4 regions of the Mesorhizobium sp. B2-3-6 genome follow, and region 4 is predicted to be linked to each of the others. Evidence: predicted binding sites of a transcription regulator. Region 4 holds the regulator's gene; each other region holds the start of a gene.
What was found. The regulator LexA, encoded in region 4, represses DNA repair genes until DNA is damaged. The targets are predictions, from matches to a motif close to TGTTCNNNNTGTGTTCNG.
Positions count from the first base shown of each region.

Region 1: a site for LexA is predicted at 1,547-1,564, ahead of recA (recombinase RecA). Genes of this name have one in related genera too.
Region 2: a site for LexA is predicted at 3,224-3,241, ahead of FJ953_RS13345 (sel1 repeat family protein). Genes of this name have one in related genera too.
Region 3: a site for LexA is predicted at 4,600-4,617, ahead of dinB (DNA polymerase IV). Genes of this name have one in related genera too.

Region 1 is NZ_VFVW01000013.1:109,015-116,259, reverse strand. It holds gene FJ953_RS28690 (pseudouridine-5'-phosphate glycosidase) at 1-348, opposite strand, end outside; gene FJ953_RS28685 (carbohydrate kinase family protein) at 395-1,339, opposite strand; gene recA (recombinase RecA) at 1,622-2,719, shown strand; gene alaS (alanine--tRNA ligase) at 3,023-5,689, shown strand; gene FJ953_RS28670 (glutathione S-transferase N-terminal domain-containing protein) at 5,843-6,469, opposite strand; gene FJ953_RS28665 (NADP-dependent isocitrate dehydrogenase) at 6,556-7,245, opposite strand, start outside.
Region 2 is NZ_VFVW01000004.1:171,813-179,057, forward strand. It holds gene FJ953_RS13325 (endonuclease/exonuclease/phosphatase family protein) at 1-270, opposite strand, end outside; gene FJ953_RS13330 (AMP nucleosidase) at 412-1,872, opposite strand; gene FJ953_RS13335 (hypothetical protein) at 1,974-2,168, opposite strand; gene FJ953_RS30445 (hypothetical protein) at 2,223-2,381, opposite strand; gene FJ953_RS13340 (DUF2147 domain-containing protein) at 2,589-2,930, opposite strand; gene FJ953_RS13345 (sel1 repeat family protein) at 3,376-3,642, shown strand; gene FJ953_RS13350 (branched-chain amino acid ABC transporter substrate-binding protein) at 4,041-5,162, shown strand; gene FJ953_RS13355 (acetyl/propionyl/methylcrotonyl-CoA carboxylase subunit alpha) at 5,316-7,245, opposite strand, start outside.
Region 3 is NZ_VFVW01000001.1:429,459-436,703, reverse strand. It holds gene ada (bifunctional DNA-binding transcriptional regulator/O6-methylguanine-DNA methyltransferase Ada) at 1-1,011, shown strand, start outside; gene FJ953_RS02090 (hypothetical protein) at 1,024-1,254, shown strand; gene FJ953_RS02085 (methylated-DNA--[protein]-cysteine S-methyltransferase) at 1,542-2,087, shown strand; gene FJ953_RS02080 (2OG-Fe(II) oxygenase) at 2,084-2,827, shown strand; gene FJ953_RS02075 (dihydrofolate reductase family protein) at 2,979-3,566, opposite strand; gene FJ953_RS02070 (helix-turn-helix domain-containing protein) at 3,707-4,123, shown strand; gene FJ953_RS02065 (hypothetical protein) at 4,268-4,504, opposite strand; gene dinB (DNA polymerase IV) at 4,646-5,887, shown strand; gene FJ953_RS02055 (sterol desaturase family protein) at 5,935-6,468, opposite strand; gene FJ953_RS02050 (Gfo/Idh/MocA family oxidoreductase) at 6,749-7,245, opposite strand, start outside.
Region 4 is NZ_VFVW01000008.1:163,437-170,681, reverse strand. It holds gene FJ953_RS22855 (AMP-binding protein) at 1-199, shown strand, start outside; gene kynA (tryptophan 2,3-dioxygenase) at 196-1,032, shown strand; gene kynU (kynureninase) at 1,096-2,343, opposite strand; gene FJ953_RS22840 (TetR/AcrR family transcriptional regulator C-terminal domain-containing protein) at 2,340-3,017, opposite strand; gene lexA (transcriptional repressor LexA) at 3,470-4,213, shown strand; gene FJ953_RS22830 (ComEC/Rec2 family competence protein) at 4,207-6,657, opposite strand; gene gltX (glutamate--tRNA ligase) at 6,761-7,245, shown strand, end outside.

The DNA of each region.
Region 1 (7,245 bases), on a different contig from region 4:
GATCATTGTGGCGGCAACCGTGGTGCCGCCGGTGCGCCCTTGCGCGACGGCGAAGCCGAGATCGGCGCGAGAGAGCTTCATGGCGTCGCCGGTCATCGCGAGCGATTCGCGTTCTCCGTCGGAGAGGCCGATCTTGATGCGGCCCGCCACCACGGCGATCGTCGCCGGCACCGCGCCGCCGTTCGCAATGATCCTTTCCACGTCGGCCGCCATGGCGCCATTGTCGGGGTAGGGCATGCCATGGGTTATGATGGTGCTTTCCAGCGCAACCACGGGCTTCCCGGCGGCCAAGGCTTGCGCCACCGGCGCGTGGACATCGATGAAGGGGCGGGCGGTGTCTGGGGTCATCTGGATCTCCAATCCGAAGTGCGGCGCATCCTTTCGGATGCCGGTCTCATGCCATTTCCTGCTCTTCGGGCACAAGAGCCAGCGCTTGCGCGAAAGTCGCCGTGGTGAAATCGGGAACGGCGCCCGCGCTTTCAATAGCCAGCGTCGCGGCGGCGACGCCCTCCCGCAGCGCCGCGCGCAAGGGCATGCCGCGCAGTAGGGCGGCGACCGTCGCGCCGGCAAGCGCATCGCCGGCGCCGGTGACGTCCACGACCTTTCTTGGAGGGGGCGGGACGACGGCAAAGCTGCCGTCGCGGTCGAAGCCCAGCACCGGGCCGCCGCCCGCCGTGACCACCGCGCTGTCGAGGCCGGCGCTTCTCAGCCCGTCGAGGACAGTTTTTTGAGAGGCGGCATCGTCAAGCCCGGCAAGCGCCACCGCCTCGCGCCTGTTCATGAAGGCGACGGCCAGGCCGCCGAGCACTGGTGTCAAGCGCACGACCTTGGCCGGTGAAATGGCAATGGCGAACACGGGCTTGCCGGCGGCAAGCGATACCAGCCGCTCCAGAGCCGCCGATGGCAGATTGGCGTCGCAAAGGACGGCATCTGCGGCGGCGATCTCCTCCCTCACCCTGGAGCGGCGGATCTGCTTTGCAAATGCCAGCTCATAAAGCGCCATGTCGGCAAAGCCGACGAGCAGTTCGCCCTCGCGGTCGATCAGCGCCGTATAGCTCGGCGTCGTGCGGTCGAGGAACACCGCGGACAGGTCGGCAATGCCTGCCTCGGCGATGGCGCGCGAAACCGTGTCGGCGGCGGCATCGCCGCCGCGCACCGACAGCAGCGAGCCCGAGACGCCTCGCCGCACCGTGCTGCGCAATGCGTTGAAGACGCCGCCGCCAACGTCCTCGCGCATCGTGCCCGGGTTGGAGGCAGCCGGCACGTAAGCGCCGGACACCTGGCCGCGCCTGTCGATATGGGCGCCGCCCACCGCCAGGACTCTTGGAGATCTCACCATGCGCCGATATGACCTTTGTTGGCGGTCACGCACAAGCGCCATGCTGTGCGACGGAGCTTCGCAGGCAACAGCCAGCGATTCGTGAGGCCGGCATGGCGAACCAGCCTGGCCCAATATTCGGACCATGTTGGAGCCGAATCGTGAGACAAAAAAAGAACAAATCAGGATGTTGCTTATTTTTCAAATGCTTGATCCCTCTTGCCAAATGAGAACAAAAAAGGTACAAATAACCAAGGATTACGGATTGTCCGGCCTTCATTGACGACTACGGGGTGATGTATCATGGCTCAGAACAGCTTGCGGCTTGTAGAGGATAAGGCAGTGGACAAATCAAAGGCTCTGGATGCGGCGCTGTCGCAAATCGAGCGGGCTTTCGGCAAGGGCTCGATCATGCGGCTCGGCGCGAACGAGCAGGTCGTCGAGATCGAAACCGTGCCGACCGGCTCGCTTGGCCTCGACATCGCGCTTGGCGTCGGCGGCCTGCCGCGCGGCCGCATCATCGAGATCTACGGGCCGGAAAGCTCGGGCAAGACGACGCTGGCGCTGCACACGGTGGCGGAAGCCCAGAAGAAGGGCGGCATCTGCGCCTTCGTCGATGCCGAGCACGCGCTCGATCCGGTCTATGCCCGCAAGCTCGGCGTCGATCTCGAAAACCTCCTGATCTCGCAGCCTGACACTGGCGAGCAGGCGCTTGAAATCTGCGATACGCTGGTGCGCTCCGGCGCCATCGATGTGCTGGTGGTCGATTCGGTCGCGGCGCTGACGCCACGCGCCGAAATCGAGGGCGAGATGGGCGATTCGTTGCCCGGCCTGCAGGCCCGCCTGATGAGCCAGGCGCTGCGCAAGCTGACCGCCTCGATCTCGCGCTCCAACACCATGGTCATCTTCATCAACCAGATCCGTATGAAGATCGGCGTCATGTTCGGCTCGCCTGAAACCACCACCGGCGGCAATGCGCTCAAATTCTACGCCTCGGTGCGTCTCGATATCCGCCGCATCGGCTCGGTCAAGGACCGCGACGAGGTCGTCGGCAACCAGACCCGCGTCAAGGTGGTCAAGAACAAGCTGGCGCCGCCCTTCAAGGTGGTCGAGTTCGACATCATGTACGGCGAAGGTGTGTCGAAGACCGGCGAACTGGTCGATCTCGGCGTCAAGGCCGGCGTGGTCGAGAAATCGGGCGCCTGGTTCTCCTACAATTCGCAGCGTCTCGGCCAGGGCCGCGAGAACGCGAAGCTGTTCCTGCGCGACAATCCCGATACGGCGCGCGAGATCGAACTTGCGCTCAGGCAGAACGCCGGACTGATCGCCGAAAAATTCCTCGAGAATGGCGGCTCCGAAGGTGGCGATGATGGCTTCGAGGATGAAGCCGGCGCGATGTAAGCGCTCGTCGGCACGATCTAGCGTTCGCTGGCGCGATCTAGCGTTCGGTTTACGGCCCGAGTTCGGCCATAATCCCGGTTCATCAACTTGAGCTTATGTAATCGAGTTCTGTAGTATTGCGTTTCGAACCGCCGGCCCCGTGCCGGCGGTTCGCGTTTTGAGCGGCTGGCGAACCGCGAATTGGCCAGCTTGCGTGTTTCTGGACAGGGTGCCAAGCGGCGGCTAAAAGGCCAGCTCCATCTTCTAAAGCAGAGCCCATTTTCCGCCGGTCCGGCCGGCGGCTCTCTCGAAAAGGCAGCATTCATGAGTGGCGTGAACGAGATCCGGTCGACATTTCTCGACTATTTCCGCAAGGAGGGTCACGAAGTCGTGGCGTCGAGCCCGCTTGTGCCGCGCAACGATCCGACGCTGATGTTCACCAATGCCGGCATGGTGCAGTTCAAGAACGTCTTCACCGGCCTGGAGAAGCGGCCCTATTCGCGTGCCACGACCGCCCAGAAAAGCGTTCGCGCCGGCGGCAAGCACAACGACCTCGACAATGTCGGCTACACCGCGCGCCACCTGACCTTCTTCGAGATGCTCGGCAATTTCTCCTTCGGCGACTATTTCAAGGAGCGCGCCATCGAGTTGGCCTGGAACCTCATTACCAGGGAGTTCGGGCTTAAGAAGGACAAGCTGCTCGTCACCGTCTACCACACCGACGACGAGGCGGCCGGCTTCTGGAAGAAGATCGCCGGCTTTTCCGATGATCGCATCATCCGCATCCCAACCTCCGACAATTTCTGGGCGATGGGCGACACCGGGCCGTGCGGGCCATGCTCGGAAATTTTCATCGATCGCGGCGAGCACATCTGGGGCGGTCCGCCCGGCACCCCGGAGGAGGATGGCGACCGGTTCCTGGAATTCTGGAACCTGGTGTTCATGCAGTACGAGCAGGTGACGAAGGACGAGCGCATCGACCTGCCGCGCCCGTCGATCGACACCGGCATGGGGCTGGAGCGCATGGCCTCCATCCTGCAAGGCGTGGAAAGCGTGTTTGAGACCGACCTGTTCCGCCATCTGATCGATGCGGCGTCGTCCGCGCTCGGCCGCGGTCCCGACGCCGAGACCGTCGCATCCTATCGCGTCATAGCCGATCACCTGCGCTCGTCCTCGTTCCTGGTCGCAGACGGCGTGCTGCCATCGAACGAAGGCCGCGGCTATGTGCTGCGCCGCATCATGCGCCGCGCCATGCGGCATGCGCAATTGCTCGGTGCGAACGAGCCGCTGGTGTGGAAGCTGGTGCCGGCGCTGGTTCGCGAGATGGGTCAGGCCTATCCGGAACTGGTGCGCGGCGAACAGCTGATCACCGAGACGCTGAAGCTTGAGGAGACCAGGTTCCGCAAGACACTGGTGCGTGGCCTCGGTTTGCTGTCGGAGGCGACGGAAAAGCTCGGCGCCGGCGACATGCTGGACGGCGAGACGGCCTTCAAGCTTTACGACACCTATGGCTTCCCGCTCGACCTGACGCAGGATGCGCTGCGCCAGCGCAACATCTCGGTCGATCTTGCCGGCTTCACCAGTGCGATGGAGCAGCAGAAGGCAGAGGCGCGTAAGCACTGGGCGGGCTCCGGCGAGGCGGCGACCGAAGCGGTCTGGTTCCCGGTGCGCGAAAAAGTCGGTGCCACCGAATTCCTCGGCTACGAGACCGAGCAGGCGGAAGGCATCATCCAGGCGGTTGTCCGCGACGGCAAGACCGTCGACAGCGCCGGCAAGGGCGAAGCGGTAGCCGTGGTCGTCAACCAGACGCCGTTCTATGCCGAATCCGGCGGCCAGATGGGCGACACCGGAACCATTTCAGGCGAAGGCTTCTCGATCGAGATTTCCGATACGCAGAAGAAGGCCGACGGGCTGTTCGTGCATCTCGGCAAGGTGGTCAGCGGCACTGCCAGGACGGGTGCCGCCGTCGAGCTGAAGGTTGACCATGCGAGGCGCTCCAGGCTCCGCGCGAACCATTCCGCGACGCATCTGATCCATGAGGCGCTGCGCGAGGTGCTGGGCACCCATGTCGCGCAGAAGGGCTCGCTGGTCGCGCCCGAGCGCCTGCGCTTCGACATCTCGCACAACAAGCCCATTTCGCCCTCGGAACTCGAGGAGGTCGAGCGCATGGCCAACGAGATCGTGGTGCAGAACAGCCCGGTGACCACGCGCCTGATGTCGGTCGACGATGCCATCGCCGAAGGCGCCATGGCGCTGTTCGGCGAGAAATACGGCGACGAGGTGCGCGTCGTGTCGATGGGCACGGGCCTGCATGGCGCCAAGGCCAACCGTCCTTATTCGGTCGAGCTTTGCGGCGGCACGCATGTCAGGGCAACCGGTGACATCGGCCTGGTGCGCGTCGTGTCCGACAGCGCCGTCGCCTCAGGCGTGCGCCGTATCGAGGCGCTGACGGGCGAGGCCGCGCGCAAGCATCTCGATGAACAGGACCGGCGGCTGAAGGCGGCCGCCGCAACACTGAAAATCTCGCCGGCCGACGTGCCGGCGCGTGTTGAAGCCCTGCTCGAAGAGCGCAAGAAGCTCGAGAAGGAGCTCACCGAAGCGCGCAAGAAGCTGGCGCTGGGCGGCGGGTCGCCCGCTGACGCGCCGGCCGCCAACGAGACCGTCGCGGGCGTCGGCTTCCTCGGCAAGTCGGTTTCCGGTGTCTCGCCGAAGGATCTGAAGCCGCTCGCCGATGCCGGCAAAAGCTCGCTCGGCTCCGGCGTGGTCGTGTTTGTCGGTGCGGGCGAGGACAACAAGGCGAGCGTCGTGGTCGCTGTCACCGATGATCTCGTCGGCCGCTTCAGCGCCGTCGACCTGGTGCGCGTCGCCTCCGCAGTACTCGGCGGGCAGGGCGGCGGCGGCCGGCCCGACATGGCGCAGGCCGGTGGCCCCGATGCCTCGAAGGCCGACGACGCGATTGCTGCGGTGAGGGCGGCGCTGGAGGCGGCGTGATTCATTGCAGAATTGGCAGGCAACGCTCCAGGCCGGTTGCTTCCCTTCGAGGTTCGCGCCGCCCGCTCATGAGGGGCGACGCTGACATCAATGATCGGTTGTCCGCGAAATCATTGACCTGAATCGAATGTCGCTGTGCTGCGCTGTCGCAGATCAGCTGGCCTTTTCAGTCCTGGCAAAGCTTGTCTGTTTAGCAATACAATCCCACCAGTCCTGTATGTCGGCAAAGCGAGCCAGCAGTTTGCGCCCTTCCGCCACCCTGACGAAATAGCCGATGATCGGTGCCGCATGCAGGTCGGCGAGCGTCAGTTGATTGCCGAGCAACCACGGCCCCGGGGATCTCAATGATGAGAGCACCTGAAGGACCGCTCCTGCTTGTCGTAATCCGCTGACAATCAGCGCTTCGTCAGGCGACGCCTTCTCCAGCCGCTCCACGGCGACGTCCCAGACCATGGCCCGATAGCCATAAGCGTCGAGCATGCCGATGATCTGGTTCATCCGCGCGCGGCCGCGCGGATCGTTCGGCTGCAAGGGCGGTCCGTCGAAAGCTTCATCGACATAGCGCGTGATCGCGCTGGCCTCGAACAGGCGAAAACCGTCATGCTCGAAGGCCGGGATGCGGCCGAACGGGTGGTGCTCGAAATACCAGCCGGGGATGCCCTCGGCGGCAAAGACATCGACCGGCACAAGCTCATAGTCGACGCCCTTCTCCTCCAGCGCCATGCGCGCTATGCGCACGTAAACGCTGTAGTCCGCGCCGTAGAGGACCGGTTTGGCCATGTTGCCAGTCCTTTGCTTTCGATTTCGTTGGCCCAAAAAAGCGAAGGCTCCTTCCGGAGCCTTCGGCGTGTTGAACCCGCGGGTGCCTACGCCATCGCCTTCTGCAAATTCTCGTCGATCTTGTCGAGAAATCCGGTGGTCGACAGCCAAGGCTGGTCGGGGCCGATCAGCAGCGACAGGTCCTTGGTCATGAAGCCGGATTCGACCGTCTGGATGCAGACCTTTTCCAGCGTTTCGGCAAAACGCTTCAATTCGGCATTGTCGTCGAGCTTGGCGCGGTGGGCCAGCCCTCGGGTCCAGGCGAAGATCGAGGCGATCGAATTGGTCGAGGTTTCCTCGCCCTTCTGGTGCTGGCGATAGTGGCGCGTCACGGTGCCGTGCGCGGCTTCCGCTTCCACCGTCTTGCCGTCCGGCGTCATCAGCACCGACGTCATCAGGCCAAGCGAGCCGAACCCCTGCGCCACCGTGTCGGACTGTACGTCGCCGTCATAGTTCTTGCAGGCCCAGACATAGCCGCCCGACCATTTCAGGCTGGAGGCCACCATGTCGTCAATCAGGCGGTGCTCGTACCACAGCTTCTTGGACTTGAACTCGGCCTCGAACTCAGCCTCGTAGACCTCCTGGAAAATATCCTTGAAGCGGCCGTCATAGGCCTTGAGGATGGTGTTCTTGGTCGAGAGATAGACCGGGTAGTTGCGCAGCAGGCCGTAGTTCAGCGAAGCGCGGGCGAATTCGCGGATCGACTCGTCGAGATTGTACATGGCCATGGCGACGCC
Region 2 (7,245 bases), on a different contig from region 4:
CTGAACCGGCCACGGCCGGGGCAAGGCGGTCGAAGCGGTGGCAAGAGCGGCCACGGCAAAAACCAGGGCCGCGGCCGCTTGCAGGCGAAACGATGTCGCCAGCAGCGGCAGCGCGCAAAGCGCCATCAGCACGGCGAGGTGAATGCGGAAATGCGAAAAGGAATCGAGCGCCGGGTGCAACGCGCCTAAGAAGCCGGCCACCAGCGCGACCGAGAGCGTCATCATCACGATGAATACCAGTGAAGCCGCCATGTCTCGACTGCGTTTCATCGGATCAGATCTGCATGAGTTGCCTGCGATGGTCCCCGCCCGGTTATCGGCAAAAATGCGGCTCAATCAAGATAGCGAATTGCCGGCAAGATGGCGAATCGCCGGCAAGACGGCGAATGGCTCTGGCGGCGCGCAGATCGGCTACTGGAAGGCCGTTTCCGAAAAACTTCTGAGCTTGCGCGAATGCAGCCGCTCCATCGGCATTTCCGAAAGCTTTTCCATCGCCCTGATGCCGATGGTGAGGTGCTGCGCCACCTGCCGCTTGTAGAATTCGGTCGCCATGCCGGGCAGCTTCAGTTCGCCATGCAGCGGCTTGTCGGAGACACACAAGAGCGTGCCGTAAGGCACGCGGAAGCGGAAGCCATTGGCCGCGATCGTTGCCGATTCCATGTCAAGTGCGATCGCCCTCGACTGCGAAAGCCGCTGCACCGGTCCGCGCTGGTCGCGCAGTTCCCAGTTGCGGTTGTCAATGGTGGCTACAGTGCCGGTGCGCATGATGCGCTTGAGATCGTACCCGGACAGGCCGGTCACTTCGGCCACCGCTTCCTGCAATGCCACCTGGATTTCGGCCAGCGGCGGGATCGGCACCCAGACTGGCAGGTCGTCGTCCAGCACGTGATCCTCGCGCACATAGGCATGCGCCAGCACATAATCGCCCAGCGCCTGCGTATTACGCAGGCCCGCGCAATGGCCGAGCATCACCCAGGCATGCGGCCTCAGCACAGCGATATGATCGGTGATCGTCTTGGCGTTGGAGGGTCCGACACCGATATTGACCATGGTGATGCCGCCATGGTTCGGCTTCTTCAAGTGGTAGGCCGGCATCTGCGGCAGGCGCTGCGGCGCCACCCCTTCGCTCGGGGCGCTCTGCCCGGCTTTGGTGACCACGTTGCCCGGTTCGATGAATTCGGCATATCCGCCGCCGCCATTCTCCATCAGGTCACGGGCGCGTGCCACGAACTCGTCGATATAGAACTGATAGTTGGTGAACAGCACGAAATTCTGGAAATGCTGCGGCGTGGTCGCGGTATAGTGCGACAGGCGGTGGAGCGAATAGTCGATCCGCTGCGCGGTGAAGGGCGCCAGCGGCCTTGGTTCTCCGAACGCCACTTCGAACGTGCCGTTGGCGATCTGGTCATCTGTACCGTCGAGATCTGGCACGTCGAACAGGTCTCGGATAGGCCGCTGGATACGCTCGGCCGCGGTTCCGTCGACATGGGTGCCTTCGAGAAAGGCGAAATGCAGCGGGATCGGCGTTGTCGATTCCGAGACCGTGACCGCGACCCCGTGGTTGCGCATGATCAGACGCAATTGCTCGACCAGATAGCTTTCGAACAGGCTCGGCTGGGTGATGGTGGTGGAAAAATGCCCCGGCGTCGGCATGTGGCCATAGGCTTGGCGTGAATCGATCTGGGTGAACGAGTTCGTCGTGACGCCGATCTCCGGGTAGAAGGCGCGGTAGCGCTTGCTGCTGTCCCCGCCGGCGGCAAGCGCCGCGAAGGAGTCGCGCAGGAACTTGGTGTTGCGGTCATAAAGGGCTTGCAGCGCCGCGACCGCCTTTTCGGCGGTGTCGAAGCTTTGCCGGCCAAAAGGCTCGGGCATGACGACAGATTCGATGGCTTGGGGGTAGATTCGCTTTTCCATGGCTCAATATAGAGATTTGGATAGGCGGTTGGGAGGGGTGTCCCGATCGAAGGCGCAATTTATCCGCGCTGCAGGCTGACCAGCAGCACGAAACCGACGCCGGATTTCTTCAGTGCTGGCGCGTCGATCGTGGACCCGGCATCGGTACGCATCATCGGCACGGCCAGGACCGGTGCGGCAAGAAACGCCAGGATGAGCGCCGCCCGCGGCAGAAGCCGAACGGTTTTGAAGAGATTGGCGGCGATGCGGTTCATGGTCTTTGCTTTTCTTTCGAGGTCTTGTGGTTGGTCAGGTCTTTGGTTTCTGTCTCAGGGGCGAAGGGTGGTCGGGCAGGCGAGGCGGCAGGTTCTGGAACTGGCCTCGTCCCAGGAACGGGCCGAACGGCCCGCTTCGGCGACGAGGATGGCGAAGAACATTCCAAACAGGCTCACCAGCAGGCAGACGATGGTGAAGCGGCGGGCGAGCATTGGTCGTGTCTCCTTCAACACGCAGGAGAATGCCCGGGCACGACTGAACCGGCTCTGATGCCGGCGTTCATCTGCCGTTCAAATTGGTTGATGGGTTTTGAGGCGGCGCTGGCCATAAGGAGCATGGCCGCCGGCACAGCACGCCAGGATCATGAAACGAAAACGGGGCCTGCCGGCCCCGTTTTCATGTCGCAAGGATGGGGTCGATCAGAGCTTGTGCCAGGTCTGGCTCTTGCAGATCAGCCCGCCGAGCACGCAGCCGCTCATTTTCAGCGAGGTGCCCGACAGTGTCGCCTTGCCGGAGTAGGTCTTGTCGTTTGCCGGGTCGGTTATGTTGCCGGTGTATTTGTTGTCGCCGGACGCCTTGAGCGAACCGATGGTCTTGCCGGCATATTTGCCAGACTTCAGCGTGATGGAAAATGAACCCGAGCCCCCGATGGCCGCGGTATCGCCGGCCTGCGTCTTCCAGTTTCCCTCGATCGGATCGGCCCAGGCCAGACCGGTCAGGATCAAAGTGGCCGCCAGGGCCAGGCTTGCTTTTCGAAACATCTTTCCTCCCTTGGATACCGGCAGGAGGCTACGCCTCGCCGGTCTGCCGCTTACGCAAACGTAAGCTAATCCAGCTCCCTGCAAAACAAAAGCGGTGCCGCAGCGGAAGCTTTGGCAATTCAGATGCGCCGACGGAAGCAATGTCGGCAGGGAAATGAATGCATGCATGCGCGGCGTTTGTTTCGCGTGGTTAGCAGAGTGTTGATTCCGCCCGCGAAAATTGTCGTCAAATTTGGCGCTATCCGGCTGAATCGCTGGCTTTGTATCCTTAACGAATTTCCACGTTTACCTATTGTTTTAGCTTTGTTTTCCTCAAATTAAGCACGCCATTTAACGACGGATTCAAGCCTGAGCGGCATTCTCGAAAGCATCGAAAGAGCAGCCCGGGCAGACAAACGGAGGCAGCTCTCGGGAGCCAGACAGGGCCGGAAGAGAGGATTGAAAAATGGCACGTTTTGAAATGCTTGAAGCAGGCTTCGGCGCCATGGGGGCAACTGCCCAGGCCGACATTCTTTTCGAACTGGGGATGATGTATGCGACGGGCCGCGATTGCGAGACCGATGTCGTCGCCGCCCACAAATGGTTCAACATCGCCGCGATCAAGGGTTCGGCCCGCGCTGCGGAATTGCGTTCGGAACTGTCGGCTGCGATGTCGAAGGTCGAGATCGCCAAGGCGCTGCGCGAAGCCCGCGAATGGATGACGATGCACTGAATTTAGAGATAAGGCAGGGCGGCCTTCTGGTCCGCCAGGCAAGGACAAGGCCGCGGTAAGACGGCCACGTGACAAAACCAAGAACGCGGCACGCCCGACAGGGCCAGCGGCGCGGCGGCCATGATCCGGTTTCGGAAAGATCAGGGCCAGCAGGAAGACAGGGAAGGCGAGTTGGGTTCGAGTGCGGGGGCGCTTGAGAAACAGCTCGACAGGCAAAGCCGCGACCGGCCGGAACAAGGCCGGCGCGGCTTTTGCCTTTTTGCTCCAGAGATGCTCCGCAGGCCTAATCGAGCGCCGCCAATGCGCCTAGACAGGCCACACGAAGGATGAAATTGTCCGGCCTCTCTGGAAGAAGCGTGGCCGGGGCGGCCGCGCGTGAGTGGAGGAGTCATACCGCAATGAAAAAATTAAGTATTTTGAACGCGGCCATTTTCGGCCTGATGATGAGCGCGCCGGTCGCCTATGCCGACGACATCACCTTTTCGGTGGTCGGTCCGATGACCGGACAGCTCGCCACCATTGGCGATCAGTTCAAGCAGGGCGCGCAGGCTGCCGCCGACGCGATCAATGCTGCCGGCGGTGTCGACGGTCGCCAGATCAAGCTCGATATCGAGGATGACCAGTGCGACCCGAAGCAGGCGGTTTCGGTCGCCAACCGTATCGTCGCCAATGGCGTCAAGTTCATCGACGGCCACGCTTGCTCGGGTTCGAGCATTCCGGCTTCCGCCGTCTATGCCGAAGCCGGTGCCCTGATGATGAGCCCGGCCTCCTCGAACCCGGTGCTGACCGACGCCGCAGCGAAGGCCGGCTGGCCGACGATCATGCGCCTCTATACGCGTGACGATGCGCAGGGTGCCTTCATTGGCCCCTGGATCGCGAAGAAGTATGCCGGCAAGAACGTCGTCATCCTGCATGACAAGAGTGCCTACGGTCAGGGCGTTGCCGATGCGGTCAAGGCCACGATGAATGCCGGCGGCCTGAAGGAAGTGGACTATGAAGGCATCAATGCCGGCGAAAAGGACTATTCGGCGCTCGTCACCAAGCTCAAGGACCTCAAGGCCGACGTTGTCTATTTCGGCGGTTACCACCCGGAGGCTGGCCTGATCCTGCGCCAGTCGGCGGAACAGGGCATCAAGTTCCAGCTGATCATGCCGGATTCGATAGCCTCGCCGGAATTCTGGCAGGTTGCCGGCCCGGCCGGCGAAGGGACCATGTTCGTCTTCCCGTCGGATCCTCAGGCAAAGCCGGAAGCCAAGGCAGCCGTCGAGAAGATCAAAGCCGGCGGTTTCGTGCCGGAAGGCTTCACGCTATTCTCCTACGCCACGATCCAGGCCTTTGCGGAAGGCATCAAGCGTGCCGGCAGCGATGATCCGGCCAAGGTCGCCGAGGCGCTGAAGAACGGGCAGCCAATCAGCACGGTTGTCGGCAATGTCACCTTCGACGAGAAGGGCGACCTCAAGAACGCCAGCTACGACATCAACCAGTGGCACGACGGCAAGTATGCGCCGATCCAGCCGTAATCGCTGCCTATATCGATGAAATGGCCGGGCTCGTCCCGGCCATTTCATTTCTGCCTGTGTGTCTTGCCATGGACATATAACGGCGGTCGACATTCTACGGCGCCTCTCTCTGTCCGGCAGGACAGGGACGCTTGGCGTCCGGCAGCGAGGCTGTCAGCCTTGCATATCCTCGAACCGCACCAGCACAGTGCCGTCGGTAACCTGCGCGCCCTCGGTGGCGATCTCGGCGATCACGCCATCATGGGGCGCGGCGATGGTGTGCTCCATCTTCATCGCCTCGAGAATAAGCAGCGGTTGCCCCTTCATCACCGTATCGCCCTTTGTCGCCCGCACAAGCTTGACCAGTCCCGGCATTGGCGCGCGCAAACTGCCTGACGCCGCCGCCGCATCATCGCCTCTGGCCAACGGGTCCGGCACCGCGAACGTATAGCCGGCCGCGCCTTCGAATATCGTGATGTGGCCTGGCCAGCGGGCGAGGCGAGGAACGGCGCGAAGGTCATGCGAATTGGCGCTGTCATAGGGTGCATGGAGCGTCACCTGGGAACGCCGGTCTGGTCGTACCGAAACCCTCGCCAGAATATCGTCCTCGCCAAACTTCAGCCGGATCTGTCGCGCCATGCCATGGAAATGCGTGTAGCCGGCAAGCGACGACCATGGATCATCCGATGCCGGCAGCGCGCCCGCCCCGGAGGCCGCTATGGCCGCGGCCGCGACCGTTTCGCCGCTCGGCGGCGCAATCTCGGTCAGCGCCTGCTGGTGGCGGCCTATCAGGCCGGTATCGACATCGCCCGCCGAAAAGTCCGGATCGGTCACCAGCGCGGCGAGGAAGGCGGTATTGACGATCGAACCGGCGACTTCGGTTCGCGCAAGCGCCGCGCCGAGTGCCTCCAGCGCAGCCAGCCTGTCCCCGCCATGCACCACCAGCTTGGCGATCATCGGATCATAATAGGGAGAAATGGCGTCGCCGGCCCGCACCCCGGTTTCGACACGCATGGCGGCCCCTTGGGGAACCGTGTCGGGAAATTTCAGATGATGCAGCGTGCCGGTCGCAGGCAGAAACTCCCTTGCGGCATCCTCGGCATAGAGGCGCGCCTCGAAGGCGTGGCCGGCTAGCTTTATCTCGCCTTGCGTTTTCGGCAGCTTCTCGCCTGATGCCACGCGCAACTGCCACTCGACCAGATCGGTGCCGGTGACCATCTCGGTGACGGGATGCTCGACCTGCAGCCTCGTGTTCATCTCCATGAACCAGAAGCGGTCAGGCTTCAGGCCTTGCGAGGCATCGACGATGAATTCGATAGTGCCGGCGCCGCAGTAGCTGATCGCCTTGGTGGCCTTCACCGCCGCCTCGGTCATCGCCTTGCGCAACGCCTCGGTCATGCCGGGGGCGGGGGCTTCCTCGATAACCTTCTGATGGCGTCGCTGCGCCGAGCAGTCGCGTTCGAACAGATGGACGGCATTGCCGAAATTGTCGCCGAAAACCTGCACCTCGATGTGGCGCGGTTTGTCGATATATTTTTCCACCAGTACACGGTCGTCGCCAAAAGCGGATTTCGCCTCGCGTCGTGCGCTCGACAGCGCTTCGGAGAACTCATCGGGGTGCTCGACCCGGCGCATTCCCTTGCCGCCGCCGCCGGCCCGCGCCTTGATCAGCACGGGGTAGCCGATTTCGCGTGCCTTGGAGGCCAGGATCACGATCTCCTGCGCCTCGCCATGGTAGCCCGGCACGACGGGCACGCCGGCCTTTTCCATCAGCCGTTTGGCGGCATCCTTCAGCCCCATGGCGCGGATAGAGGCCGCCGACGGGCCGATGAAGGTGAGCCCCGCGGCCGCCACCTGGTCGACGAAATCAGGATTTTCCGACAGGAAGCCATAGCCGGGATGAACGGCTTGCGAGCCTGTCGCCAAGGCGGCCGCGACGATCTTGTCGCCGCGCAGATAGCTGTCGCTGACAGGCGAGGCACCGATATGTACCGCCTCGTCGGCCATCTCGACATGCAGGGATTTCGCATCGGCATCGGAATAGACGGCAACCGTGCGCACCCCCATCCTGCGCGCCGTGCGGATCACCCGGCATGCGATCTCG
Region 3 (7,245 bases), on a different contig from region 4:
CAAGTCGTGGCGCGCGACAAATCGGCCGATGGCAGCTTCTGGTATTCGGTGGCGACGACCAGCGTCTATTGCCGGCCCTCCTGCCCGTCGCGGCGCGCCAACCCGAAGAACGTGCAACTCCACGACACGCTGGACGAGGCCAGGGCGACCGGCTTTCGCGCCTGCCGGCGCTGCAATCCCGACGGACCTTCGCTCGAGGCCGGCAACGCCGCGATGGTGGCCGAGGCCTGCCGCAGGATCGAACAGAGCGAGGAGGAACCGTCGCTCGGTGAACTGGCCGCCGCCGCCGGCCGCAGCGCCGGCTATTTCCACCGCACCTTCAAGGCCGTCACCGGCCTGACGCCAAAGGACTACGCGGCCGCCCGGCGCGCCGAAAGGGTGCGCCGGCGCCTGGAAGACGGCGCCAGCGTGACAGCGGCGATCTACGATGCCGGCTTCAATTCGAGCGGACGCTTCTATGAGAAGTCGGCCGGCATGCTCGGCATGACGCCGACGCGCTACCGCGCCGGCGGCGCCAGCGAGGAGATCCGCTTCGCCGTCGGCGAATGCTCGCTCGGCGCCATCCTTGTCGCGTCGAGCAGGAAGGGCGTCGCCGCGATCCTGCTCGGCGACGACCCGGACGCGCTGGTGCGCGACCTGCAGGACCGTTTCCCCAAGGCGCGCCTGATCGGCGCCGACCGCGATTATGAGGCGCTCGTCGCCCGCGTCGTCGGTTTCGTCGAGGCTCCAAGGCTTGGTCTCGACCTGCCGCTCGACCTGCGCGGCACCGCGTTCCGGCAGCGCGTCTGGCAGGCCCTGCGGGACATCCCGGCCGGCCGCACCGTCTCCTATGCCGAGATAGCAGGGCGCATCGGCGCGCCGAAGGCGACCCGCGCCGTTGCCGGCGCCTGCGCCGCCAACGCGCTCGCGGTCGCCATTCCCTGCCACCGCGTGATCCGCAAGGACGGCGCCCTGTCCGGCTACGCCTGGGGCGCGGAGCGCAAGCGCGCGCTGCTCGGCCGCGAGGCCTGAGGAGGAGCGGCAATGGGCGCGATGGCAAGGTCTTCCACCACCGATGCGGACATTGGGATCCCCCATCGCGGCGCCGTCAGACGCGCCAAAGATGCGCGGTCGCTGGTGATGGCTGCGCTCGGGGAGCTTGTCGAGAGCGGCAAGGCCGAGTGGAGCCGTGGCGCGACCGGCGAGATCGAACTGCGGCTGTTATCAGGCGAGGTTTTTTTGCTTGGCGAGGTTGCTGTCATTCGTATCGCATAAATCAGCGCTCTACGGCGCCCCCCTCTGTCCTGCCGGACATCTCCCCCACTTTGGGAGGAGATTGGCTGTCACAACCGCCTTCGCCAATCTACGACGTTGCAGGAATGAGTGGGGCGCCGAAATTGCCAATCTCCCCCCTCGTGGGGGAGATGTCCGGCAGGACAGAGGGGGGGCGCCGTAGGGTACTTACCTCCGCACCGTTCCGGAAATTGAATTTGAAAGCAACCATCGGAGTGAGGAACGGAAGGCACGCAGCTAGGGTTCAGGCACACAGAAGGAGTGAAGCAATGAACCTCATGCAAACCCACACGCCGGCGACAGCCTCCGGCGCCGACACCATCACCTACGCCATCGCCCAATCCGCGATCGGCAAAATCCTCGCCGCGCGCGGTTCCCTCGGCGTCTGCGCCATCCTGATCGGCGACGACGCAGAGGCGCTGGCGCAGGACCTCGCCAGCCGCTTTCCCGGCAAGATGCTGGTCGAGAACGAGACCGCCTTGCATGACGATCTCGCGGCGATAGCATGTTTCATCGAAACGCCCGCCGCCGGCCTGGACCTGCCGCTCGACATCAGCCACGGCACGCCGTTCCAGCAAAAAGTTTGGGGCGAGCTTCGCAGCATCCGCCGCGGCGCAACCATCACCTACGCCGCCCTTGCCCAGCGTCTCGGCCAATCGAACGGCGCCCGCGCCGTGGCGACGGCCTGCGCCGCCAACGCGATCGCGCTCGGCATTCCCTGCCACCGCGTCGTCCGCGCCGACGGCACGCCCTCCGGCTACCGCTGGGGCACTGAGCGCAAGCACGCTTTGCTCGACAAAGAGGCCGCGATATGAACGCCCATGCCAAGGTTGCGGCATCGGTGGTGAAAGCCGCCGAGGAACGGGTTGCCGCTTACGACTGGCCGGCCCTCGCCGCCGAACTCGACGGCTTCGGTTGTGCCGTGATGGAAAAGCTGCTCACGCCGCAGGAGTGTCGGCAACTCGCCGGGCTCTATCCGCATGAAGAACATTTCCGCAGCCATATCCACATGGCCAGGCACGGCTTCGGCAAGGGCGAATACCGCTATTTCCGCTACCCCTTGCCGGACCTGATCGGCGGGCTGCGCACGGCGCTCTATCCCAGGCTCGCCGAGGTCGCCAACCGCTGGAACGAGCGCATGGGCATCGCCACGCGCCATCCCGAAACGCATGCCGCCTTTCTCAAGCAGTGCCACGCCGCCGGCCAGGTCAGGCCGACGCCACTTCTGCTGCAATATGTGCCCGGCGACTTCAACTGCCTGCACCAGGACCTCTATGGCGACCTCGCTTTTCCGGTGCAGGTGGCGGTTCTGCTTTCAGAACCCGGCGAGGATTTCACCGGCGGCGAGTTCGCCCTGACCGAACAGCGGCCGCGCATGCAGAGCCGGGTGGAAGTGGTGCCCTTGCGCCAGGGCGATGCCGTCTCCTTCGCCGTCCACAATCGGCCGGTGCAGGGCACCAAGGGCAATTACCGCGTCAATCTGCGCCACGGCGTCAGCCGCCTGCGCTCGGGCATGCGGCACACGGTGGGCATCATTTTTCATGATGCGAAGTGAATTGGTGAGGCCAAGGTGTTGACCAAGAGTACATCGAGGCGCGTGTTCCCTTCGCCCCTGGGGGCTAAGGCACAACCGCGCTTGGTGCTGCATCGCCGACTGCCATGCCCAAGCTCAACGGCAGGCATGATATCAGTGCAATGCCTTTCGATTAGCCGGCCGGCGCGTAGCGACTCACCACCATGCCGCTCGCATAGGATTTCGAGCCGAGCAGCCGCAGCCTGCCGAACCCGCCTTGGTCGAAGATGCGGCGGCCGGCGCCCAGCACGGCCGGGTTGATGAACAGCTGGAACTCGTCGACCAGCCTGGCCGCGATCAGCGCCGAGGCGAAGCCGGCGCCGCCGAACACCGCGATGTCGCCGCCCTCACCCCTCTTCAGCAAGTCGACCTCCCGCGGCAGGTCGCCGCTGACCACTGTCGTGCCCTCCCATCGCGAGGCCTTGAGCCTGTCGCTCGGCACCACCTTCCTCGCCTCGACGATGCGCTGGGCGAAAGCATAGAACGGGTCGCGCGGATATCTCTTCGCCGCATTGCCCCAATGGGTGAGGTAGCCTTCCTCGGCCATCTTGCGGCTCAAGAGGATGGTATCGATGCCGGCGAAGACGGCGTTGAAGTCCCGCTTCAGCTCCTCGTCCCAGGCGCTGTCGTCGCCCCATTCCCAGAGCTGCCAGCGATGATCCCCGGCGGCGCCGACAAAACCGTCGACCGACATCTGCATCTGGAGGATCAGCTTTTTCATTATGGTTCTCCCAGTCAAGGGCCGAGCGGCTCGTTTTACCCGTCCGGCCGGCACGGTTGCCGATGGTTTACATTTGGAACTATTGACCTGAGATGAAAACGATGTCAATAGTAAAGCGATTTAAAAATGGAACCATACACATGTCGACACAGGACCGGTCTGGCTGCCCCATCAACCTGTCGCTCGAACTGCTCGGCGACCGCTGGACGCTGCTCATCATCCGCGACCTGGTCTTCGCCGGAAAAAAGCACTTTCGCGAATTCCTGCAATCCGATGAGGGCATTTCCTCGCGTACGCTGGCCGAGCGCCTCCAGACATTGCAGGACGAAGGCATCCTCACCCGCAGCGGTGATCCCACACATGGCCTGAAGGCGATCTATCGCCTGACCGAGGCCGGCGTCGACCTTGTGCCCGTGCTGGCCACGCTCGGCGCCTGGGGCAGCAAGCACCGCAAGGCCGACGATGATCTGGCAAGGATCGCCGATAAGCTCGCTGCCGACGGCGAGCCGGCGCTGGAGCGCCTCAGGCAGGCGCTGCGGGCGGAGCATCTCGGTTGATGGATGTCGCCAAGGCGGCCTCGCGGACAACGACCCGCACAGGCAACGCGCCTCAGAAAGCGCGTCACGGCCCTCTGTTCGGAATAGCGCAAAAACAAGCGATTGGAGCGGTTGCGTGATGCATTGCAGCACGCCGGCGGCGAGCTATGGCGTGCGCAATATGTCGGCGCCCGCCTGCTCATCGAACAGCACGGCGCAGCCGCACTGCAGCGCGACTTCACTCAGCGCATTCGCGACCGTTTCGTCGGCCGAGACGAAATCGCCGGTCAGCACCCGCAATTCCTCCACGGCCTTGGCCATCGAAACCAGCCGCCCCGCGGCGCGGTCGGTCGAGCAGGCGTTGACGACGCAAACCAGATCGATCATTTCAAAGTTGCCCATGCCAGCCTCCGCACGCGGCGCCCTTCGGCCGTCAACGCGATTGTGAGCGACAATGTTCCGGCGGATCGCGACCTCGCTTGACAGCGAGCAATGTTTGTTCTCTTTATGTTCCATACTCTACAACGTCGCGAGGAACCGGGGATGGAGCCCACCATCCTGCATGCCGATCTCGACGCTTTCTACGCCTCGGTCGAGCAGCTTCTCGACCCGTCGCTGCGCGGCAAGCCGATCGCGGTCGGCGGCGGCGTCGTGCTCGCCGCCTCCTACGAAGCCCGCGCCTTCGGCGTGCGCGGCGGCATGCCGGGGCGCAAGGCGCGCGAGCTCTGCCCACAGTTGATTTTCGTCGGCGGAAATTTCCGCGACTACCAGCGGCTCGGCGACGCCGCGATGAAGGTGCTCGACGATTTCACGCCGCTGGTCGAGCGCATCTCCATCGACGAGGCCTTCGCCGATGTCGCCGGTTGCACGCATCTGTTCGGCCAGCCGCGGGAGATCGCCTCGACCATTCGCCGCCGCGTGCGAAGCGAACTCGGCCTGCCGATCTCGATCGGCGTGGCGCGCACCAAGCACCTGGCCAAGATCGCCTCGCAGGTGGCCAAGCCCGATGGGCTGGTGGTGGTCGAGCCCGGCACGGAGATCGCCTTCCTGCATGACCTGCCGGTCTCCCTGATGTGGGGCGTCGGCCCGGCGACCAGCGCGCGGCTGGCCGAGATCGGCGTCCAGACAATCGGCGAACTGGCCAGGACGCACAGCGGCGCGCTGGCGCGGCTGCTCGGCCCTGCCGCCGGCGAAAAGCTTGCCGCCTTGTCGTGGAACCGCGATCCGCGCAAATTGGAAACACGTCGCCGCGCCCATTCGGCCGGTGCCCAGTCGGCGCTTGGCCGCAAGCCGGCACTGGAATGCGTCTACATCCCTGTCCTGCTGCATCTGGCCGACCGGGTCGCCAGCCGGCTGCGCGCCAAGGCGCGCCCCGGCCGCACGGTGACGGTGCGCGTGCGCTTCGCCGACCTCAGCGCCGTCACCCGCTCGATCACGCTCGACCAGCCGATCTCGGCGACGGTGATGCTGGCCGAGATCGCGACAGACCTGGTGCGGGGCGTGCTTGCCGATCATCCGCATGACAGGACGATTTCGCTGCTGGCGATCTCGGTCTCGCATCTGGAGGAAAGTGCCGAATTGCAGCTCGAACTGCCGCTCGGCCTCGCCGACGAAAAGCGCCGCCCCGGCACCAGGAAGGGCCTCGCACGCTTCGGCGCCGACCGCGCCATCGACAAGATCCGCGAGCGCTTCGGCAAACAGGCCGTCGACTACGGCACCGTGGCGCTGGAGGCGGCCCGCTCCGTGCCCGACGAGTTCAGGGAATTGGCGCAGAAGGAATTGTAAGCGGGAATGGCTGTCTGCGCTCCTCGAATGGCGCACACCAGTTGGCTTCAGAGCCGCATCGTGCCGAAGACCCGATCCCAGAACAGCGACGTCACGCCGAAATTGACATTTTCGTCGACATGATGATGCAGCGCGTGGCGGCGCTTCAGCGTGTAGAGATAGCTCGGATGAGTGGGATGCCAGTGATGGATCACATGGTGGATGCTGACGTACCATAGGTAGCCCAGCATCAGCCCGCAGCTCGCCGCGCTGGCGACCGCGAAATCCGAGACCATCCATACGGGAAAGAACGCGACAAGCGCATGCACGCCGAGGCTGAGCCAGGTCGGCGTGCCTACCGGACTGCGCTCCTCGACATGATGGCGGGCGTGCAGATCCCTGATCCAGGGAATGTGGTGAAGGACGAAGCGGTGCATGACGTATTCGATCAGCGTCCACAGACACAGGCACGCCAGCGCCGTCGCCAGCCAGCCTGGCGCGCTCTCTTCGCCGGCCTCGATAAGCCCGGCCACAGCCAGCAGGGCGATCGCCAGGGGGTAAACCACGAAGTCGCTGTAGTATCCAATGAGACCGAGTTCCATCGGAGCAAGCCTTCAACGCCGAAGAAGCGACAGATTGCCGAATGCGCGGGCGGGGAGCAACGCGGATGCGCCTGACATAGCGTCGCAATCACCTCGCGCAAGGTCGGCGGCAACGATTTGGAAGCCAGTCAACCGGCTGTTGCCTTCGAAACCAGCCTCGCAACGGGCTTGAAAAATGGCGGAACACAGCGCGGTCCCGAATGGACGGCCAACTCTTGATCGCCGTCAACCGCGCGGTACCGTCGGGCGTGGCCGCGATGTCACATTGGATGGCACACCCTCACCCGAACCTTGCCGCCGTCCACGCCCCGTCAGCCGCGTTCGACTCCACCGCCGCGGCGACGAACTTCACGCCGCGCGCGCCGTCGACCACATCGGGCACCTGCGCCGCCCGGGCCGCATCGACGGCGGCGCCCGAACGATGCGCGCGGATGATGTCGGCGGCGTCGCGGTAGAAATTGGCGAAGGCCTCGATATAGCCTTCGGGATGAGCGGCCGGCATGCGCGACACGCGCCGGCTTTCCTGCGTCGAGCCATGGCCGCCGCGCACGAGCGTGCGGCTTTCCTCGCCATATCTGGAGAAGCGCAGTTCCTCGGGCCGCGTGCCCGACCATTCAAGCCCCGCCTTGTCGCCATAGATGCGCACGGAGAGATCATTATAGTGGCCGGGCGACGTCTGGCTGGCCAGGATCGTGCCGCGTGCCCCGCCCGCCCAGCGCACCAGCACATGCGCGTTATCATCGAGCCGCCGTCCCGGCACGGCGGTGAACAGGTCGG
Region 4 (7,245 bases):
CCAGATCGTCGAGGCTCATGTGGTGCTCGTGCAAGGCGTGGCGCCAGACGCAATGACCGTCAAGCGTCTGCAGGATCACGTCAAGGCCACGATCGCGCCCTACAAATATCCGCGCTCGGTAAAATTCATCGCCGCTTTGCCCAAGACGCAGACCGGCAAGATCCAGCGCTTCCGGCTGCGCGCGGAGAAGATCAATTGAGCAAGCCCTACGACCCGTCCGCCGAGGGCGCGGAAATGTCGTTCAAGGAGCGCATGTCCTACAGCGACTATCTGCATCTGGAAAAGGTGCTCGAGGCGCAGGAGCCGCTTTCGTCAGCCCATGACGAGATGCTGTTCATCATCCAGCACCAGACATCGGAACTCTGGATGAAGCTCGCGCTGCACGAAATCGGCGCCGCAATCCGCTCCATCCGCGCCGACCGTCTCGAACCGAGCTTCAAGATGCTTTCGCGCGTCGCCCGCATCTTCGAGCAGCTCAACAATGCCTGGGACGTGCTGCGCACGATGACGCCCAGCGAATACACCGAGTTCCGCGACGCGCTTGGCCAGTCCTCGGGCTTCCAGTCGTGGCAGTACCGTGCCATCGAGTTCATGGCCGGCAACCGCAATCTCGCAATGCTCGGACCGCACAAGCACCGGCCGGACCTCAGCGAGAAACTGGAGGCGATCCTGGCGCAACCGTCGCTCTACGACGAGGCGCTGCTGCTGCTCGCCCGTAACGGCTTCGACATCGGTGCCGACGCAAGGCGTACGGACTGGCGCGAAACGCGGACCGAGAACGAAGAGGTCCTTGTCGCCTGGCAGATCATCTACCGCGACCCGCAGCGCTACTGGATGTTCTACGAACTCGCCGAGAAGCTGGTCGATTTCGAGGATTATTTCCGCCGTTGGCGCTTCAACCACGTCACCACGGTCGAGCGCATCATCGGTATGAAGCGCGGCACCGGCGGCACATCGGGCGCGTCCTACCTGAAGAAGATGCTGGAGGTGGAGTTGTTCCCGGAGCTGTGGAAGGTCCGCACCCGGCTCTGACGTAGCTTTGCCGACTGCATATCGTTATCCCGAACCCACTGCGCTTTTCTGAGCGACAGGCTCTTAAGTCACCGCCGCCTTGACGGCGAAACGCGCCTCCTGCCACGCGTCCGTGCGCAAAATGTCTTCCAGCACCTCGACAGCCTGCCAGACATCGACATAGCCGACATAAAGCGGCGTAAAGCCGAAGCGAATCGTGGATGGCGCGCGGAAATCGCCGATCACGCCGCGCTCGATCAAGGCCCGCATCACCTGATAGCCATGCGGGTGGAGGAACGACACCTGGCTACCGCGCTCATTGCCGTCGCGCGGGCCTTCGAGTTCGAGGCCGTAGGCGCCGCATTTTGCCTCGACGAGCTGGATGAACAGATCGGTCAATGCGATGCTCTTCCTGCGCACCTCTGCCATGTCGACGTCGTTCCAGACATCGAGGGCCCCTTTGAGCGCGCGCATCGACAGCACAGGCTGCGTGCCGCAGAGAAACCGGCGGATGCCTGTGCCGGCAGCAAAACCCTGTTCGAAGGCGAAAGGCCGCGCATGGCCCCACCAGCCGCTGAGCGGCTGGCGGACATCGCCATGGTGGCGCTCGGCCGCGTAGATGAAGGCCGGGGCACCTGGGCCTCCATTGAGATATTTGTAGGTGCAGCCGACGGCGAAATCGGCGTTCGAACGGTCGAGCTCGACCGGCAAGGCGCCGGCGGTATGGCAGAGATCCCAGACGATCAGCGCGCCGGCATCATGTGCCGTCCGCGTCAGCGCGGCCATGTCGCGCAACTGCCCGGATTTGTAGTTGACGTGGTTGACCAGGATGACCGCGACCCGCTCGTCGATCAGTTCTTCTATGGTCGGCGCATCGACACCCTCGAGCCGCAGCACCGTGCCCGGCCGCGTCGAGGCAACGCCTTCGGCCATATAGAGATCGGTCGGAAAGCTGTCCCCCTCGGCGACGATGACTGACCTGTCCGGCCGCATCCCGAGTGCCGCATGCAGCACCTTGTAGATGTTGATCGAGGTGGTATCGCAGACCACCGTCTGGCCGGCGGCGGCCCCGATCAGGCGCCCGAGTTGGTCGCCGAGTTCGACCGGCATGTCGAACCAGCCGGCGGTGTTCCAGGCGCGGATGAGATCCTGCGCCCACTCCTGCGTGGCGGCCTTCTGCAGCTCGCCGAACACGGCGGGCGAAGCGGCGCCCAGCGAATTGCCGTCGAGATAGATCACCCCCTGGGGCAAGGTGAAGCGGTCACGCATGGCACGCAGCGGATCCGCGGTGTCCATTGCCTCGATCGCTGCGAGATCGGGAATTTTGCTCATGGTCGCGATGTTCCTCGGTGAGAAGAGCGCCCTGGAAACGGGCCGGCTGTTTTGCCGCCCGGGCAAGGGCTGGCCGCATAGAGGCGCAAGAACAGGGTGAACGCCCGGTTCGATCTTTGCTCGATTTCCGCCCGAGGCAATTCCTCGAGCACCCCAACGATCCGGCGAACCTGGAGATCGCCGATCAAAAGACTGATGTAGATGTCGGCGGCTTCGGCAGGATCGTCACAGGCGATCAGGCCGGCCCGACTTGCGGTTCGAAGCAGGTCACCAACAAGCGGCATTATGGTATTGCGGCCGAATTGCGCGATCGATTGGCCAAGCGTGCCTGTATCGTTGACGTCGCCGGCCGCGGCGCGATTGAGCGCCACCGCCTTGTCGCCCGTCACGAGGGTCAGCAGGACTGGCCCGAGCAAGTTCAGGGTTTCGAGCGGATCGCGCGCCTGGTGAAGGGCGTCCTCCAGCAGCTTCCTTGCCTCTCCCGCATTGGCTTCGATCAAGGATCGAAACAGGGTCTGCTTGTTGCCGTACCAGTTGTAGAGGGTTTCGTTCGAGGCCAATGCCCGCTTGGCGATAGCAAGCAGGGAGGCGCTCTTGTAGCCGGCTTCCCGGAGCACCGCATAGGCGGCCTCCTCTATCCGTTCGCGTCGCGCGGCCTGCTTCGGCGTGGTCATTGGTGTTCCTCTTCGAAAACCGTACATTATTATACGGTTTCGTCAAGCGAACGAACGAACGCAGCCCGTCGCGACCAGTGGTGGTGTCTGGCCGTTTTCCGGCGGAAGTTGGCATTTTGGTTTCGTTTCGTTCACGAGCCGCAGGGGTTTCTAATCCGCCCAAACGCACCCCGCACCTGCCGGTCACCCAGCTTGCAGGCTTGTGCCAAGAGTGGGGACCGGTCGGGCCACAGGCCATTAACCAAAATAGTTTCAAAGGGCCCGGGAGCGCATTGACGACGGACCGCGCTGGCAGGATGCTGGCTGCGGGAGGGCATTTCGTTTCCGTCGCCTTAACAAATTCATTAAACTTTAAATGGTTGCGGAACACAACTGGAACAGATAGTGTTTGTTCTGGGTTTGTTTTCTGATTCTGGTTCCAGACCCTTCGTGCAATGCCTTTGGGGGCCGCCATGCTCACGCGCAAGCAACATGAACTCTTGATGTTCATCCATGAACGGCTGAAGGAAAGCGGCATTCCGCCGTCCTTCGACGAGATGAAGGAAGCGCTGGACCTCGCCTCCAAGTCGGGAATTCATCGGCTGATCACGGCGTTGGAGGAGCGCGGCTTCATTCGCCGCCTGCCCAACCGGGCGCGCGCGCTGGAGGTGCTGCGCCTGCCGGACTCGATCGCGCCGGGTCTTAACGCGGCAAAGAAGTTCTCCCCGAGCGTCATCCAGGGCAGCCTCGGACAGGGCAGCAGCCCTAGCCGGCAGATCAAGCCGGCGACGTCTTCGCGTCTGCCCGCTGCCGGCAATGACGACGATGCGGTTTCAGCGGTGTCGATCCCGGTCATGGGTCGCATCGCAGCGGGTGTGCCGATCGACGCCATCCAGCATCAGACGCATTCCATTTCAGTGCCGCCTGACATGATCATGGGCGGCGAACACTATGCGCTGGAGGTCAAGGGCGATTCGATGATCGAGGCCGGCATTTTCGACGGCGACACGGTCATCATCCGCAATGCCGACACCGCAAGTCCCGGCGAGATCATCGTGGCCCTGGTGGACGAGGAGGAAGCAACGCTGAAGCGCTTCCGCCGAAAGGGTGCTTCGATTGCGCTCGAGGCTGCCAATCCGGCCTATGAAACACGTATTTTCGGACCGGACAGGGTCAAGGTGCAAGGCAAGCTAGTCGGCCTGATCAGGCGCTACTGAGCGGGGTCGGCGGTGGGCTTTTCGGGTTTACGGTAAGGCGGCAGTCCCCTTGCCTCGCGTGAGAATTTCCGCTGTTCGTGCCAAGGCCGATATGGCCTGTCGACGGCAAAGCTGACCCGTGCCGGTGCCGTCGCCGATTGCTGGTCGAAGAAGACGGCGGCACTTCCCTTACGAGCGAGCTGCCGCTTGGTGATGACGAGAACCAGCGGATTGTGGCAGGGATCGTAGCCCGCGGGGTCGTTGATGACGATCAGATCCGCATAGGAGCAGGCCCTCCAGGCGTCCTTGCGATCCTCCACCTGCGCGATGATCGCCCCCGAGGGATGCCGGGCCATGCACAGGCCTGTGAAGCAATAGAAAGGCGCTCCCGCCGGAAGTTGCGCGGGATCGAAGATGTCGAACTGTCGGTCTCCGCTGTCGAACAGTTCCGGCGCAACGATGGTTTCGGACTTCAGCGCGCGTTTCCAATTATCGACGGTGAATTCGTTCGGGCGCGCCCGGTTGATCGCGAGCTCACCGCCGCCGATCGGCAGTGCCACCAGGCGGGCATCCTCCGAAATCAGCACGTCCGGCGTGCGCGTGTCCGAGACGGTCAACAGGCCGGCGAGCGCGAAGGGAAGTGCCGCCAGCCGCAGCCATGTCGTGGCCATCGTCGCGATGACCAGGGCGATCGCCACCAGAAGGACGGATTGCTGCGAAATCAACCCGACCGCGTCGACCGGCGAGCGTTGCGAGATCCATCCTGATATGGCGATCATCGCGGTCAGTCCCTTGCCCATCAGATAAAGGGATGGTCCATCGAACCCGAACGGCATCAGCAGCGCACTGGCAACCGCAAGGAACATCACGACCGAAACGATCGGCATGACGGCAAGATTGGCGAACAGGCTGAGCGGCGACACGCGCTGGAAATGCCAGATGGCGAAAAGCGCCGTGGCGCTTCCCGCGATAATCGAGGTCATCGCCAGCCCACCTGTCGCCAGCAGCAATTTTCGCGTCAGGAGGCCAGGCAAGGTCCGTTGCGGCGGCGGGGTCCGCGCTTTGTCGGCTTTGCGATCCGACCAGCCGGCATAGCCGCCGACCAGGGCCGCGGTGGCGGCGAACGACATCTGGAAGCTCGGCCCTACCACCTCGTGCGGCGACACCACGATGACGGCGATCGCCGAAATAGCCAGATTGCGCATGGTGAGTGCCGCCCGATCGCACAGAACGGCGATCAGCATCACCGCCAGCATGATGAAGCTGCGTTCGGCGGCGACAACGACGCCCGAAATGACGAGGTAGGCGGCGATCGAGAAAAGTGCCGCCGCGGCCGCGTATTTCTTGACCGGCCGGCGGGAGGAAAAATTCGGGAACAGCGCGAAGCCGCCACGCAGCAGACCCATGACCGTGCCGGCGACCAGCGCCATGTGCAGCCCGGAAATTGAGATGATGTGGTAGATGCCGGTGCGTCGCATCGCTTCATTGATCTCGTCGGGAATCCCGGCGCGCACACCCACGATCAGCGCCGCGGCGATCTCGCCCTCGGCACCGCCGATGCTGCCCCTGATATGGTCGGCAATGCTTTCGCGAGCACTCTCGATGGCGGCTGAAAGGGCGGCCCACAGCGGCCTGTCATCGGCTGAGACGATTTTGGGGTTGCCGAGAAAGAAGCCGCTGGCGCCTATGCCGGCGAAGTAGCTGTCGAAGGAAAAGTCGTAGCTGTCCGGCCGCACCGGTCCGGTCGGCGGCAACAGCCTGGCATAGCCGGTCACGAGCGAACCGGCCGTCACTTCAGCCGGCACCTTGCGTGCCGAAAGGCGAACGCGCTCCGGCGCGTAGAGTAGTTTCGGCCGCGCGGTCGATGTCACATCGATGGTCAGCCGGATGCGCCCGGTCTCCATCTGGTCGACCGAAACGACGCGGCCGGTGATTTGCGTGGAGATTTCCGAGCCCAGCATCCGCGTTCCCGCTCGCCACGTCTCGACTTTGCCGGCGAGCATGCCGAGCGCGCACAACAGCGCCGCCATGAAGCACAGATGCGTTTTCGGGCATGAGCGTGAAACGAGCGCGCACAGCGACATCAGGATCGCGACCGCGACAGGCTTGGCAAAGCCCGGCTCCGCCGCCAGCGAAAAATAGGCGATCGATCCGCATGCCAGGAACACCGGCACGAGCAGAAAGGCTATGCCCCGATCGAGTTCGAGCTCGGACGCTCTGGCCACGCCGTTGCGCAGACGAGGCCATGAAGCACGGCCGAACTCACGGCGCAGACGCACGGCCGCGCCGGCTGCGGGAATGCCGGGCGGCGTGGAAACATCCGCCGGCGGCGACTTGCCCGGCTGCTGTAGGGGCGGCAACGCCAGCGGCAATGAGGCGGGCGCGGGCCTGGCAAAAAGAGCGCGTTCGCTGACGCCGGCAACGACGTCCTCGCCTTCCTCCGCGCCCCGGCCCGCTCCAGCCATCGGGTCTGCCCCTTGCGCCCTCGACACCCTATGCTACATGAACGCGCGACGCGCGAAAGTGCGTGTGATCCGCACCCCGCTCCAGACGTTTCCCGAGAGTTGTATGTCCGACAAGGTTGTCACCCGTTTTGCCCCCTCGCCCACCGGCTACCTGCACATCGGCGGCGCGCGTACAGCGCTTTTCAACTGGCTCTACGCCAAACACACCGGCGGCACGATGCTGCTGCGCATCGAGGACACCGACCGCGAGCGCTCCACCGATGCGGCGACAGCAGCCATTCTCGAAGGACTGACTTGGCTCGGCCTCACCTGGGACGGCGATGCCGTCTCGCAGTTCGAGCGCGCGCCGCGCCATCGCGAGGTGGCCGAGGAGCTGGTGCGCATGGGCAAGGCTTACTATAGCTACGAGACCCCTGCCGAGCTTGAGGCAATGCGCGAGGCGGCGCGGGCCAGGGGTCTGCCACCGCGCTATGACGGAAGCTGGCGTGACCGCGACCCTTCGCAGGCGCCTCCTGGCGTCAAGGGCGCGATCCGCATCAAGGCGCCGACCAAAGGCGAGACGGTGGTGCATGACCGTGTCCAGGGCGA